2 regions of the Pseudactinotalea sp. Z1748 genome follow, and region 1 is predicted to be linked to the other one. Evidence: predicted binding sites of a transcription regulator. Region 1 holds the regulator's gene; the other holds the start of a gene.

Region 1 (7,862 bases):
GACTGCTTCCCCGAACACGCCCGCCGCGCCGCCCGTGAGGCGGACCTGGTGGTGACCAACCACGCGATGCTGGGGATCGCCGCCTCGGGTTCCCCGAAGGTGCTGCCCGAACACCAGGTGCTCATCGTGGACGAGGCGCATGAACTCGCCGACCGGGTCACCGCCCAGGCCACGGTGGAGTTGTCCGCCGCGTCCGTGGAACGCACCGCCCGGCTGGCCCGCCGCCACGCCGGGATCGCGCTGTCCGCCCTGGAGGATGCCGCCACCCATCTGCGCACCAACCTTGGTCTGGTGCCCGAGGGCCGCCTGCCCCAGGGCCTGCCGGCCGAACTGGTGCCCACGGTGCGCTCCATCGCCGAGGCGTGCCGGGAGGCGATGACGGCGGTGCGCACCGAGCAGACCCAGGGCCAGGGCAAGGCCGAGGAAGCCGGTGGCCGAGCCATGGCGACGTCGGCGCTGCTAGTGCTGTTCGAGATCGCCGACCGCCTGCTCTCCGACAGTGTGGCGGAGCGGATCGACGTGCTCTGGTGCGAGCGCGGGCGCGCACCGGGGGAGGGTTCGCGGCTGAAGATCGCACCGCTGGACGTGGCCGGCCCGATCGCCTCCGAACTCTTCGCCGAGCGGGCCGCAGTGCTCACCTCGGCCACCCTCGCCCTCGGTGGTACCTTCGACCACGCCGTGCGCAGCGTCGGGATGGGCTTCGGGCCCCACCGGGCCGTGCAGGTGTCCTCCCCGTTCGACTATGGCAAGCAGGGCATCCTCTACGTGGCCTCGCACCTGCCGCCGCCGGGCCGCGACGGCACGGCCCAGGAGGCCCTGGACGAACTCGCCGGACTGATCGAGGCCGCCGGCGGGCGCACCCTCGGGCTGTTCTCCTCCCGGCGCGGTGCGCAGGCTGCGGCCGAGGCGCTGCGGGAGCGGCTGGACACCGAGATCTTGTTACAGGGCGAGGACTCGATTCCGGCCCTGGTGCGCCGGTTCTCCGCCGAACCCGCCACCTCCCTGTTCGGCACATTGTCGCTGTGGCAGGGCGTCGACGTGCCGGGGGAGGCCTGCCAGCTGGTGGTCATCGACCGGATCCCGTTCCCGCGCCCCGATGACCCGATCCGCCAGGCGCGCCAGGAGGTGGTGGCTGCCGGAGGTGGCAACGGCTTCATGGCGGTGGCTGCCAGCCACGCGGCTCTGCTGTTGGCCCAGGGCGCGGGCCGGCTGGTGCGTGGGGTGGCCGATCGTGGCGTGGTGGCTGTGCTCGACCCCCGGCTGCGAACGGCGCGCTACGGCAGTTTCCTGGCCAAGTCGCTCCCGCCGCTGTGGCCCACCACCGACGGTGACCTGGTCCGGGCCGCGCTGCGCAGGCTGTCCGGTGGTGGGGAGGCACCGGCATGACGTTCGGTTTCCGCGTCCGGCCCTACCTGCACGCACCGAGCAGCACCGGCATGACGATCATCTGGTTCTCCCACACCGATGAACCCGGAGAAGTCGTTGTGACCGGACCGGGCGCGCCCGGGCCGGTCACGTCCCGGCCCGAGGCCCTCGACGTGTTGAGCCCTACCGAGGCCGAGCGCACCGAACTCATCGAGGGTCTGGCGCCCGGCTCCTGGCTGTACCCGGACGGGAACGTCCGCCACGTCGTCGTCCTGACCGGATTGCGGCCACACACGCGGTACGCCTACACGGTCACCCAGGACGGCGAGCAGCACCGTGCCGCCTTCCGCACCGCTCCCACCGACGGGTCCTGGCAGCAGATTCACCTGGTGGCGCTCTCGGACTCCGAGACCGCACCGGCCGGGCGGGTGACGCATCGCTCCTGGCCGGCCGGCCCCGGCGGGGAGTCCCGCCCCGACCCGCACGGCTTGTGGCGGGAGGTCTTCGGCGTGGCGGAGCACACCGCCGGCCGGCCCGTCCTGCGCTACCCGCTCACCAAGACGGAGGGCTACCGGGCGGTGGTGAGCATGATCGCCCAGGAGGAGGCGGACCTGATCCTGCATCCCGGTGACCTGGTCGGCGGCGGGGGCTACCAGCCCGCCTGGGATGAGTTCTTCACGATCAACGCCCCCTCGGGCCTGCTCTCGCGGGCACCGCTCCTGCCTGCGCTGGGAAACTGGGAGAACTTCGGCGCCCGCAACGGCCGGTACGGCACGCCGTCGGACCGTTCCCCGGTGGTGCGGGCCCGGGCCAAGTACCACGCCCACTTCCCGGGCCCGGACGGGGCGAGGGGCCGGGGCTACTACCGCCTCGACCACGGACCACTCACGATCCTGACGCTGGACTCCTCGAACGGCGAGCCCGACGACCATCGGTCCCGGTACGCCCAGCCCCTCACCGGACGGGCCTACCGAGGCCCGGGCGCCGATACCCAGGACCACTTCACCGCAGCGGAGTACACCGCCGCCGGTGGCACGGACCTGAACGACATCGCCCCCGGCAGGCCGCAGTGGCGCTGGGCCGAGGAGAATCTGGCCGACGCCCGGGCGCAGGGCCGGATCATCCTGGTCCAGTTCCACCACGTGCCCTACTCCAGCGGCGCGCACGGCCTACCGATGGATCACGAGTTCTCTACCGGCCAGGGCGGGACCCCGATGCGCAGGTTCCATCGGATGTTCAGTGAATTCGGCGTGGCCGCGGTGCTCTGCGGGCACAGTGAACTGTTCGAGCGCTCGGTAGTGCCCGACGGCGACGAAGGCTCACCCGGGGTGCTCTACTACGACGTCGGTGTGGCCGGGGACAGCCTGGGTGGCGAACTGCGAGGGGGTGATGGGGAGCTCCTGCGGTACAACCCGCACCGGGCCTGGACGGCCGACCAGGACGCTCCGGAGCGCTGGGAGGTGGCCGGCGACGGCAACCCGGTGCTGCGTGAGGGTGGCAAGCACTACGGCTACCTGGACATCAATCTCGAGCGCACCGGGACCGGAGCCCGGTTGACGCTGCAGCCGATCCACGCCTTCCCGGTCCTGGACTCGCACTACCGGGTGCTTCGGATCGAGCGACGCACCTACGACGACGAGGTGTGCCTGCGGATCGGACCGGACGGGCGGGTCACACCGAGCGCAGGACGCTGACCACCCGGCCCAGGATCTGGGCGTCGGATCCCTCGATCGGGGAGTAGGCGGAGTTGGCCGGCATCAGCCAGACCTCGCCCTCGGTGCGCTTGAGCGTCTTGACCGTGGCCTCACCGTCGATCATCGCCGCGACGATCTCACCGTTCTCGGCCACCGGCTGCTGACGCACCACGACGAAGTCGCCGTCGCAGATCGCGGCGTCGATCATCGAGTCGCCGGTGACCTTGAGCAGGAACAGGTCGCCGTCGCCGACCAATTGGCGCGGCAGCGGAAAGACGTCCTCCACCGACTGCTCGGCCAGCACCGGGCCGCCCGCTGCGATCCGCCCGACCACCGGGACGTAACTGGGCGAGGCGTCCACCTGCTCCTCGGAGTCGGTGCTGAAGAACTGTTTCGGGCCGCGGGCCGAAGCCGGTGCCGGGCTCTCTTGCGCCGGAGCCGTGCCGTGGGGATCCAGGATCTCGATCGCGCGGGTGGAGATCGGGTCCCGGCGCAGGTACCCCTTCTCCTCCAGGACCTGGAGCTGGTACTTCACCGATGACGGGCTGGCCAGGCCCACGGCGGTGCCGATCTCGCGCATCGTCGGCGGGTACCCCTTGGTCTCGATATTGGTGCGGATCGAGTCCATGATCCGCTGTTGCCGGGCGGTCAGACCGGGGGAGTGGCCGGTCTGGTCCGGGTGCTGCTGGCTGGCGTCCTTGGGTCCCTCGGCCATCGTGTCCTCCTGCGGTTCGGTGCGGTTGCGAGCGGCTCTGCCATGGTCCCGTCACCGCGATGTCAGGGGTCGGTGGTGGGGTGTTCCCCATGACGTTCCCAAGCCTAGGCGTTACGGCGCCGAACAGGAAACATCTGTTCGACTGGCGTGTCGACTCTATCGAACGGCTGTGTTACTGTCCATACATGTGTTCGCAGAACATCAGTTCGAGGATCGGCCGGTTGCCAGTCCCGGACGTGGCCCGAGGAGTAATCCGATGAGTGCACTGGCGATCCACCCCAGCACCTCGACCCGGCGGGCAGCCCTGCGGCGGTCGCGGACGCGCCCCTGCGGGCACGCCGGACCTGCACGTAACTCGACCTGTCACCTCAGCGTGGTTCCCGCAGTCTCCTCGGCACCCGGAGCGGCTTCGGCCCCGGAGGCCCCGAAGGCTGCGCCGCAGCGCGACGGGCTGAGTGCCCTCGTACCCCAGCGGACCGAGGGCTCGGTCGGCCGGACCCGTCCCGTGACGCCCCTGGTGGCAGCACCGGTTCGCCCGGCGGCACCGGTTCGCCCGGCTGCACCGGTTCGCCCGGCCAGGGCGCGCGAACACGCCCCCCTGCGGCTGACCACCCGCGGACGGCGGGTACTGGTCGCGCTTGGCTTCGCGCTGGCGATCGCCGTGGGCGGTGGGCTCGGCACCCTGCTGGCCCCGGATGCGCAGACGCCGGCCGAGGTCTCCACCGTGGTGGTCCAGCCGGGCGAGAGCCTGTGGGTGATCGCGAGTGAGATCGCCGATCCGGGGCAGGACCTGCGCCAGGTGGTGGAGACCATCCGCGGCATGAACGGGCTGGAGCACTCCACCGTGCACGCCGGCCAGGAGTTGAGCGTCCCGTAGGGCTGAGGAACCCGCTGGAGGGCGACGTCCCACACCGGTAGCCATATGTGGCATTGTGTGTGCACCGAGCACGCCGTCACCAAGCCGGGAAGGGACGCGCCGATGCATTGCCCGTACTGCCGTAACCCCGACTCGCGGGTGGTGGACTCCCGCACCGCCGACGATGGCGGCAGTATCCGCCGCCGGCGGCACTGTCCCGAGTGCTCGCGCCGCTTCACCACGGTGGAGAGCACCAGCCTCACGGTGATCAAGCGATCGGGGGCGATGGAGCCGTTCAGCCGGGAGAAGGTCGTGGCCGGGGTGAGCAAGGCGTGTCAGGGTCGCCCGGTCTCCGCCGATGACCTGGCGCTGCTGGCCCAGCAGGTGGAGGAGTCCATCCGCGCCACCGGCGTGGCCGAGATCGACTCCCACGAGGTCGGTTTGGCGACGCTGGGGCCGCTGCGGGCGCTGGACGAGGTGGCGTACCTGCGCTTTGCCAGCGTCTACCAGAACTTCACCTCCCTCGAGGACTTCGAGGCTGCGATCACCGCGTTGAAGTTGGACCGCAATCCTGCCTCGGAGCAGTACGCCTGAGGTTGCATGGCCGGGGGTTTATCCGCTGGCGTGTTCGCGCCGGACCCGGCAAGGTTGCGGATGAGCCACCCCGGGACGAGGTCCCGGTCCGTGGTGAGTTCAGGGAGGACTGTTGATGTCATCGAAGAAGAACGGATCCGAAAGCCCCGATCGGCTGATGGCCGATGCCAAGGCGAAGATGCGCGAGGCGCTCGATCGCAAGAACGCGGGTGAGCACCCCACCGCAGATGGAGTCCGGAACACCGGGTCGGTGCACGGGCCGGAGGTGGTCGGCGAGCCCAAACGGACGTTCCGGCCGCGTAAGACCGGCTGAGTTCCTCGCTCGGTGCCCGGTCCGAAGGGTGCCTAGACCGACCCGTTGAGTTCGCGGACACTGATGGTGCCCTCGATCTCACGAAGGTGGTCCCTTGCCTGCCGCGGCAGGGTGCCGCTGATGTCGGTCACCGAGTAACCCACGTCACCGGTGGTGGCGAGCATCTGGGAATCGATGTTCGCCCCACCGGAGGACAACGCCTGGTTCACCGCGGCCAGCACGCCGGGCACGTTCCGGTGCAGGTGGGCGATGCGCTGGCGACCCGGCCCGGGCGTGTCCAACGTGAGCCTGGGCAGGTTCACGCTCAGGGCTGTGGAGCCCGAGCGCATGTAGTCGCGGAGTTTTCCGGCCACGAACACCCCGATGTCCTGCTGCGCCTCCTCGGTGGAGCCGCCCACGTGCGGGGTCAGGATCACGTTGGGCAGCCCACGCAGTTCGGATTCGAACGGGTCGCCGTTGCGCTTGGGCTCGTCGGGGAAGACATCCACCGCGGCGCCGGCCAGATCCCCGGCCCTGATCGCATCGCGCAGGTGGGCATAGTCCACCAGGAACCCGCGGGAGAGGTTGAGGAAGATGGCACCGTGCTTCATCCTGGCGAACTGCGCCGGCCCGAACATCCCGGCGTTACCGGCCCGGCCGTCGACATGCAGGGTGACCACATCGGAGACCTCCAGCAGGGAATCCAGGTCCGGCATGCGGCGGGCGTTGCCGAGGGCGAGTTTCTCGGCGCTGTCGTAGAAGACCACCCGCATCCCCAGGGCCTCGGCGACGACGGAGAGCTGGGTGCCGATGTTGCCGTACCCCACGATGCCCAGGGTGCGCCCACGCACCTCGTGCGCACCGTTGGCGGACTTGTCCCACAGGCCCGCGTGCAGTGACTTGTCCTTCTCGGTCAACCGCCTGGTGAGCGCGATGATCTCGGCCAGGGCCAGTTCCACGACCGAGCGGGTGTTGGAGAACGGGGCGTTGAAGGCGGCCACCCCGTGGTGGACGGCGGCATCCAGATCGATCTGGTTGGTGCCGATGCAGAAGGCACCGATCGCCTGTAGGTCCGGACTCCGCGACAGGACGCGTTCGGTGACGTTGGTCTTGGACCGAATGCCCAGGACGGACACACCTGCCAGGGCCTCGATCAGTTCGTCCTCGTCCAGGGAACCGGGCACGGTGGAGACGTCCGCGCCGGATCCCTCGAGTAGATCGAGTGCCAGGGGATGGATGTTCTCCAGGAGCAGTGCCTTGACCACAGTGCTCATCGTCCTTCTTCTTCCTCGCCGGTAGCCAGGCGTCTCATCTGTCGGACATCGGCTGGTCCATTGCGGCTGCGAAACCGGGCGGCAGTTCCTCGGCGTGCACCACGTGCAGACGCTGGGTGGGCCGCGTCATCGCCACGTAGAGATCCGCGGGCTCGCCCTCGGCCAGGATCGCCCCGGGCTCGGCCACGATCACTCGATCGAACTCCAGTCCCTTGGCCCCGGACGGATCCAGCAGCACCACTTGAGCGGTCAGGTCCACCGGGCCGGCCGGGATGTCCAGCACCCTGCTCAGTTCATCCTGGCGGGCTGCCGCGGTGATGACGGCCACGGTGCCCTCGCCCACGGCGGCCACTTCGTCCTCCAGCACCGCTGCCACGGTCTCACCGAGGCTGTTCGCTGCGGTCAGGACCAGTGCGTCGGGGACCTCGCGGGCCGATTGCAGGGGTGCGGGCGGGTGCTTGGGATCGGCGGCGGTCACAGCAGCCCGGGCCGCCCGCATCACCGCGGCCGGCGTGCGGTAGTTCACAGTCAGTTCGGCGACCCGCCAGTCCCGGCGGAGCATCGTGTCCAAGCGCTGGGACCACTCGCGGGTACCTGCGGGGGAGGAGGTCTGTGCGACGTCGCCGACCACCGTCATCGACCGGCTGGGGCAGCGTCGCAGCAGGGCCCGCCAGGCCATCTCCGAGAGCTCCTGTGCCTCATCGACCACGACGTGCCCGTAGGTCCAGGACCGGTCCCGGTAGGCGCGTTCGGCGGTGGTCAACCGTGGCCCCGCCTCAGCGAACCGTCCAGCGAAGGTCTCCGCCGACACCAGATCGCGGGCAGCGACGGGATCGTCACTGCTGCCGACCGAGGCGAGAACCTCCCGGGCGTAGGCGACCTCCTGCTCCCGGCGCGCGGCCTCCATGCGCGCCTGGGCGCGCTCGGTCTCGTCATCGGAACCGATGAGTTCGGCGGCCTCGTCGATCAGGGGGATGTCCGCCGTCGTCCACTCCGACCCGACCGGCCGCACCAGCACCTCGCGGTCGGCCGCCGGCATCCGTCCGGCCACAGCTTCGAGTTTGTGGGGTTT
Region 2 (7,862 bases), on a different contig from region 1:
GCGGACCAGGAGTGGAACACGTGCGCCCGGTCCAGGTCATAGGTGCGCTGGGCCTCAGCGTTGGTGTCTGCGCTGGTTGCGGTCTCAGTGGTGGTCATGGGTGCCCTCGTCTCAGTCGTTCTGGGGGAAGCCCAGGTTGATCCCGCCGTGGCTGGGGTCCAGCCAGCGTTCGGTGACCACCTTGGTGCGGGTGTAGAAACTGACCCCATGATGCCCGTAGGCGTGGGCGTCACCGAAGAGGGAGGCCTTCCAGCCGCCGAAGGAGTAGTAAGCCACCGGCACCGGGATCGGCACGTTCACCCCGACCATGCCGACCTGCACCTCGTTGCGGAACCGCCGCGCCGCGCCGCCGTCGTTGGTGAAGATGGCGGTGCCGTTGCCGTAGGGGTTGGAGTTGATCAACTCCAGGCCCTCCTCGTAGGTGTCGGCACGCAGCACCGAGAGCACCGGGCCGAAGATCTCATCGGTGTACACGCTCATGCCCGGGGTGACCTGGTCCAGCAAGGTGGGGCCGAGCCAGAAGCCGGCCTCATCGCCGTCGGGGTTCACGGTGCGCCCATCGGCCACCACCACCGCCCCGTCACGCTCGCCGGCGTCGATGTAGGAAGCGACCTTGTCGCGGTGGTCCTTGGTGACCAGGGGGCCCATGTCGCAGTTGCGCCGCCCATCGCCCACGGTGAGGTTGTTCATCCGTTCGGTGATCTTGGCGACCAGTTCATCGGCTACCGGGCCGACGGCGACCAGGGCGGAGATGGCCATGCAGCGCTCCCCGGCGGAACCGAAGCCGGCGTTGACCGCGGCGTCCGCGGCCAGGTCCAGGTCGGCGTCGGGCAGCACCAGCATGTGGTTCTTCGCCCCGCCCAGGGCCTGCACGCGCTTGCCTGCCGCGGTGGCGGTTTCGTAGACGTGCCGGGCGATCGGGGTGGAGCCGACGAAGGAGACGGCCTTGATGTCGGTGTGGGTGAGCAGGGAGTCCACGGCGACCTTGTCGCCCTGGACCACGTTGAAGACCCCCTCGGGCAGGCCCGCTTCGGCGAGCAGCTCGGCCAGCCACAACGAGGCGCTGGGGTCCTTCTCGCTGGGCTTGAGCACCACGGTGTTGCCGGTGGCCAGGGCGAGGGGGAAGAACCACATCGGCACCATGGCGGGGAAGTTGAACGGGGAGATGATCGCCACCGGGCCCAGGGGCTGGTTGACCGAGTACACGTCCACGTTGGTGGAGGCGTTCTCGGTCATCTGGCCCTTGACCAGATCGGCGATGCCGCAAGCGAACTCCACCACCTCCTGGCCACGGGTGATCTCCCCCAACGCATCGGAGAGCACCTTGCCGTGCTCGGCGGTGACGATCTCGGCCAGTTCGTGCTTGCGGGCGTTCAACAGTTCCCGGAAGGTAAACAGGATGGCGGTGCGCTTGGCCAGGGAGGTGTGGCGCCAGGCAGGGAAGGCGGCCCTGGCGGCGGCAACGGCCTGGTCGACGTCCTCTGCGGCGGCCAGGGACACGCGGGAGGAGACCTGACCGGTGGCGGGGTTGAACACCTCGGCGCTGCGCTCGGTGTTGCCGGCGTAGGGCCGACCGTTCACCCAGTGGGAGACGGGTGTGTTGGCGGTCCTGGAGGCGGCAGTGGCGGTGTCAGTGGTGGTCATGGTGCCAGTCTCCGCCAGAACCCACGCCGGCGGTAGGTACACACTGTTCGTTCAGTAGGCGAGTTTCATACACTGTGTCAATGTCGATCACGGTGCGTCAGGTGCTGGACTCCCCCGCCGTGCAGACCGGGATCCCCCGGCTGCTCACCGGTGCGGACCAGTTGGACCGGCCGGTGCGGTGGGTGCACGTGTTCGAAGGCGATGACCCGGCGGCGTTGCTCACCGGCGGGGAGTTGCTGCTCACCACCCTGGTGGCCCTGCCCGATGACCCGGCGCGCCAGCGCGAGTACATCCGCGGGCTGGTCACGGCCGGGGCGGCCGCGCTGGTGGTGGAACTGGGACGGCGCTTCGCCTCGGTACCTCAGGTGATGGTCGATGAGGCCGGTGCGGCGGCGCTGCCGGTGGTGGCGCTGCACCGCACGGTCAAGTTCGTCACCATCACCGAGGCGGTGCATGCCCGGATCGTGGACGATCAGCACGAACTGCTCACCTTCACCCGGCAGGTGCACGAGGTCTTCACCCAGGTGGCCGTCGCCGGTGCCGATGCCCAGGAGATCATCGAGCGCACCGCGCAGATGGCCGGCACTGCGGTGGTGCTGGAGAACCTGGCCCATGAGGTGATCGCCTACACCCGGGCCGACGCGCAGGTGCTGACCGACTGGTCGGCCCGCTCCCGGCTGGTGGACCAGGTGCCGGGCACCCACGAGGTGCCCGAGCACGGCTGGTTGATGACCGGGGTGGGTGGCACCCAGGGCGACTGGGGGCGGCTGGTGCTGGTGGGCACGCCGGTGGTGCCCCCGTCGGCGGCGCGGATGCTGGTGGAGCGGGCCGCGCAGGCGTTGGCGGTGGCGCGGTTGATGGAACGCGATGCGGCCTCGCTGCGCTCCCGGGCGTTGGCGCGCTTCCTGGCCGGGTTCGCCGACACCGGTGCCCGCGCGCCCGATGAGGACGTGCGTGCGGCCGCCGAGGCGTTCGGCCTGGTGCGGGCGCAGCGTTACCTGGCGCTGTGCGTGGCGCGGGGACGGGACGACGACGGCGGTGCTGGTGCCGGGGCGGGGGCGGCCGGGGCAGGAGCGGCCTCAGGCAGTCGCGCCGGCGCGGACTCACCGGGTGCGGACGCGCTCAGCGATCACGGCGGCGTCCCACTGAGCGACCACCGCACCGACCCGCTCGCCGGCCCGCGGTCGGAGCAGGCCCTGGCCGAGGCGGTCTCGCGCGCTACCGCCCAGGCGCAGTTATCCGCCTTGGTCAGCCCCCTGGACGAAGACCTCGTCGGGGTGTTGGTAGCGCTACCGGGAAGGGCGACCCCGGAGGCGGCGCTGGAGACGTTCGCGGCAGCGCTGGGGCGTACCGCGGCCAGCCCGGGCGGCGTCCGGCAGGGCGCGGTGATAGGCGTCACGCCGGAGCGGCACAGCATCTCCCAGGCCGGGGCGGACCTGACCGAAGCCGGCTACATCGCCCGCGCCGCCGCGCTGATCCCGGCCGAGCACCGCAAGACCTATCACCGCATCACCGATATCGGAATCCGCGGGCTGCTGATGTCCCTCGGTGGCGACGAACGCCTCACCGCCTTCGCCGAGCGCCAACTCGCCCCACTGCTCATCCACGACGACCAGCACGGCACCGGCCTGGTCACCGTGCTGCACCGCTACCTGGAAGCCGGCGGGGCCATCGCTCCCCTGGCCCGCGTCCTGCACCTGAGCCGTCAGGCCCTGTACGCCCGGCTGCGCAGGATCGAGCGCATCCTCGGGGTGGACCTGGCCGATGCCGAGACCCGCACCGCCCTGCATGTGGCGCTGCTGGCCAAGGAGGTGCGGTCGGCGACCTGAACGGCCGAGCGCCCACTGCATGTCCACAACTCTTCGGGGCGTCCCTAGCCGGCCCGCTGACCCCGGACCGGCTGATGCGAAGGCCCTCGATCACGCGACCGATCGGGCGGGCGAACCGCTGTCCTTCGCACGACCGCGTCGGCGCAACCATTGCTGCGCGCAGCACCGCCGTCGTCGTCGGGCCTGGCTTCGACCGGTCCGGAACACAACGAACGAGCATGGCTTCATCGAATCTGACCATGCATCGGATCGAACGTGTGCAATGTGAAAGAGTTTGGTTCGAACCATTGACTCGAACGTCTGTTCTAGGTAGTGTGGGTTTATGGCAGTCCACCCGCTACCGCACATCTCCCCCACCCAGGAGGTCTATGCCGCGCTGGATGGGTTGGTGGGGTTGGACCCACGTGGGTTGAACGCTGCAGGGCAAGGACAGTTGCTGGTGGATCTGAAGCGGATCGAGTCGCGGGTGCGGGCCTACAAGCTCAAAGTCCTCGCCGCCGCCGATCAGGCCAGGACCGCCCAGAGATCCGGTCATGCCGATACCGCCTCGTGGGCGGCCAAGCACACCAACGACGACGGACGCGAGACCAGCCGAGAGACCAAACTCGCCACCCGGCTCACCGATCGTCTCCCCACCCAGCGGGCCCTGGATGGAGGCGATATCTCTGCCGAGCATGCCGAGATCATCGTGGGCGCCGAAGAGAAACTCCCCGAAGGCCTCACCGCCGCGGAGCGGAACCGGGTCGAAGCGGACCTGGTCGACAAGGCCAAGCAGATACCCCCCTCAGCGCTGCGCCAACGCGCCCGGCGGCAACTGGAGGCGCTGAAGAGGGACCGCGAAACCGTCGACGCTCACGAAGAGGGCCAAATCGCCGATGAAGAAGCCCGCGCCCGGGCACAGACGCGCCTGACCCTGCGGGACAACCACGACGGCACCGTCACCGGACACTTCACCCTCCCGGTCTTCCACGGCCACCTGCTGCGCAAAATCATCCACACCATGACCGCACCCCGCCGCACCAACGGTCCCGCAGGCAACAGCAGCGACGACAGCACCGGCAACGCAGGCAGAGGTGGCGGGGCCTTCGGTAACGCCGGCGCGGGCCGTCAGGCCTTCGACAACACCGGTGCGGATGAGGACGCGCTCTTTGGTGCCGATGACGCCACCAGCAAAGGCCCCGGTCCCACCGCAGCAGGCACCCGCGCGGGTCCGGCCTCGCAGCCGGTCCCCGGACCGGGCACAGGACTGGGTGCAGAGGCACGCCGCGGCACGGGTGCGACCGACAGTTCGATAGAGGACCTGTCCGGGCTGCCCAACCCCGCCCGAGTAGCCCAAGGGCGGCGCACCGACTGGGCCAACACGCACGGCCTGGCCCTGGCCGAACTCATCGAACACCTACCCACCGACCACCTCAGCCCCAAAACCGCAGCCACGATCGTGGTCACCCTCGATGAGGACGTACTCCGCGGACGACTCGCAGCAGCCGGGTTGGACACCGGAGAAAAGATCTCCGCCGCCCAGGCCCGCCAGCTCGCCTGCAACTCCGGCCTCATCCCAACAGTCCTGAACGGAAAGTCGATCCCACTCGACCTGGGGCGCAGCAAACGACTCTTCACCGAAGCCCAACGCGCCGCCCTGACGGTTCGACACACCACCTGCGCGGCCGATGGATGCGCCCGGCCCTACTCCTGGTGCGAGTTGCACCACGGGACTCCCTGGGAAGACGGCGGACCCACCGACCTCGACAACGCGGTACCCCTATGCCACCGCCACCACCGAATGGCGCACGACCATCAGTACCATCAGCGCCGAACATCCACCGGGGCATACAGTTTCACCATGCGCCAATAGCGGCAGCGGGGGCAGTAGCGGCAGTGGGTCGCGCCCACGCGCCTACACCCACGCACGGGCACGTACGCGCACGCACGCACTACCGGTTGCCGCGTCATGCCTGCTTAGAGCCAGCGGCGTCCGGCCTACGGGAGCGTTCCCGCAAGCCGGTCGACGTCAGGCTTCGTCCTCGCGGCTCTGCGCGCCATCTGCATCGGTGTCGCCACTGCTGTCCGCAGCAACACCTTCGTCGTCGGCCTTGACCTCGACCGCCTCGACCGGCTCGGCCGGCTCGACGGGCTCAGCACCAGCAGCGCCGTCGTCGTCGGTCTTGGCCTCGGCCGGCCCGGCACTCCCGGCACTCCCGGCACCTTCGTCGTCGGTCTTGGCCTCGGCCGGCCCGGCACTCCCGGCACTCCCGGCACCTTCGTCGCCGGTCTTGGCCTCGACCGGCTCGGCCGGCTCGACGGGCTCAGCACCGGCAGAGCCGTCGTCGCCGGTCTTGGCCTCGACCGGCTCGGCCGGCTCGACGGGCTCAGCACCGGCAGCGCCGTCGTCGGCCGGCTTCTGCGCTGCGTCCGGCGCGCTGTCAGCGCTCTCCGCGGAGTCAGCGGGACTATCGGCCTGGCCATCAGACCCCTCCGGCTCATCGGCCTCGCGCTCGAGGGATACGACCACTTCCAGTTCCAGGTCGTTCAGGTGCGGATCGGACTGGGTCCACTCCCCACCCTGGCGGCGCACGTCGGTCTCCGAGTGCGCTCCGCAACCGTGGTCCAGGGAGACCACCTTGCCGTCATCGGGGGACCACTCATTCGCGCACACCCCGAACAGGGTGCCCAGCGACCCGGCCAGCGGAACCAGGAACCCGCAGGAGGCGCAGTCCGCCCCGGCTTTCCGGGACCCGCTGGTGTCCGGGCCGGCGGGGCCGTTGTACCAGCGGGTGGCGGCGGCATCCAGGGCCTTGCGGTTCATCACCCGGTCCCGGCCCAGACCCAACTCGCGGATCGCGACCCGGTCGGCCTCGGGATCCCCGGTGGCCACATACCCCCGCTCCAGACGCTCATCGTCGGGGTCGTAGGGCAATCGGTCGGTCGCGCTCAGGTCCCCCGGCGCCAGCCGGTCGGCCCACGGCACCCACTCCGGGGCCACCAGGGACCCCTCCCCTGGCAGCAACCCCACCTCGGCCACCGCGGGCGTACGCGAACGCGGGGCGCGGGTCAGGGTGACGAACCAGCGCCAGCCCACATACCCGGGGGCGGTGGTGGTGAAGTAATGGGTGCCCAGCCGCTCGCCCTCGAGTTCGAACCCGAGGTACTCGCCCAGGTCGGTCCCGGCTTCGCTGGCCACGGCCATCCGCGCCAGGTCCACGGCGCCGGCCAGCACGGCGTCCTTGTTCGGCTTGCGCACCGAACCGGTGCGGGCCGGGGCGGCGAAGGTCTCACGCGTCGAACTCATCGGCCACCACCCTCAAGAGTCTGGCCAGGTTCGCCGCTTCGGCCTTCTCCGGGTAGCGCCCACCGCGCAGGCGCCCGCCGGCCCGGTCCAGGGACCGGATCAGGTCCTCCACGATCACGGCCATGTCCTCCGCGGGGCGGCGCTTGGCGCGCACCACCGAGGGCCCGGAGTCCAGCACCTGCACCGACAGGGCCTGCAGGCCGCGCCGCCCGTCAGCCACCCCGAACTCCACCCGGGTGCCCGGGCGTGGCGTCTCGGCGTCGGCCGGTAGGGCCGAGGCGTGCAGGAAGACCTCTTGGCCGTCGTCGGAGGCGATGAAGCCGAACCCGCGATCAGCATCGAAAAACTTGACCTTGCCGGTGGGCACCTGGATCCCTGACTTTCTGTGCTGTGGTAACTGGGCAGGATCGAACCCGCCGGTATTCAATGGTCCCAGGGTAACGCCGCGCGTAGGCGGTTGACGAACTCAATGGGGCGCGAGGGCGGTGCGGGGCGGTCGAGGCGGCGCGGGCCGGCCGAGGCGGCGCGGTCGGTGGCGTCAGCGCGGCGCGGGGCGGCCGGTGCGGCCCTGACACTGCCCCCACGAACCGGAGCCGCACACTTACTAAGATGGTGCGGATGACCTCCCGCCCTGCCACGCCCGAGACGGTGCCTTCCGGTGCCGACCTTGCCGGCACCCTGCGAGGCTGGGACGACGCCGCCCTGGCGCACCTGCTGCGCACCCGCCCGGATCTGGCCACCCCACCGCCGTCGTCGATCACCGCGATGGCCACCCGCGCCGGCTCGCGCGCCTCCGTCACCCACGCGCTGGGGCAACTGGACCGCCCCACCCTGACCGTGGCCGAGGCGCTGGCCGTGATGAGCACGCCCTCCTCCCCCACCTCGGTGCGCGCACTCACCGGGGCGCTGGGGTTCGAGGCCGACGACGGCGTCGCGCACCTGCTCGACCGCGCCCTGGCGCTGGGGTCCCCGGAGGCGATCTGGCTGGTGGAGGGGGCCCGGGAGGTGCTGGCGTCGGCTCCGCTGGGTCTGGGCCCGCCGCTGCGCGCGCTCGGGCTGCGGGCCGCCGATGGATGGCCGACGACGAAGCCCGCCGTGACGGC

The links. The regulator LexA, encoded in region 1, represses DNA repair genes until DNA is damaged. The targets are predictions, from matches to a motif close to TCGAACANNTGTTCGA.
Region 2: ACO0LU_RS02100 (DUF222 domain-containing protein) is a predicted target of LexA. The motif match lies at 3,766-3,781, and genes of this name have one in related genera.

What each region holds. Positions count from the first base shown of each region.
Region 1 is NZ_JBMPQB010000004.1:159,957-167,818, forward strand. It holds gene ACO0LU_RS10770 (ATP-dependent DNA helicase) at 1-1,386, shown strand, start outside; gene ACO0LU_RS10775 (metallophosphoesterase family protein) at 1,383-3,059, shown strand; gene lexA (transcriptional repressor LexA) at 3,037-3,774, opposite strand; gene ACO0LU_RS10785 (LysM peptidoglycan-binding domain-containing protein) at 4,148-4,651, shown strand; gene nrdR (transcriptional regulator NrdR) at 4,754-5,224, shown strand; gene ACO0LU_RS10795 (DUF5302 domain-containing protein) at 5,340-5,537, shown strand; gene serA (phosphoglycerate dehydrogenase) at 5,570-6,781, opposite strand; gene ACO0LU_RS10805 (HelD family protein) at 6,825-7,862, opposite strand, start outside.
Region 2 is NZ_JBMPQB010000001.1:434,853-442,714, reverse strand. It holds gene ACO0LU_RS02115 (aspartate aminotransferase family protein) at 1-98, opposite strand, end outside; gene ACO0LU_RS02110 (CoA-acylating methylmalonate-semialdehyde dehydrogenase) at 112-1,644, opposite strand; gene ACO0LU_RS02105 (PucR family transcriptional regulator) at 1,725-3,473, shown strand; gene ACO0LU_RS02100 (DUF222 domain-containing protein) at 3,796-5,325, shown strand; gene ACO0LU_RS02095 (DUF3027 domain-containing protein) at 5,482-6,759, opposite strand; gene ACO0LU_RS02090 (cold-shock protein) at 6,743-7,126, opposite strand; gene ACO0LU_RS02085 (helicase-associated domain-containing protein) at 7,378-7,862, shown strand, end outside.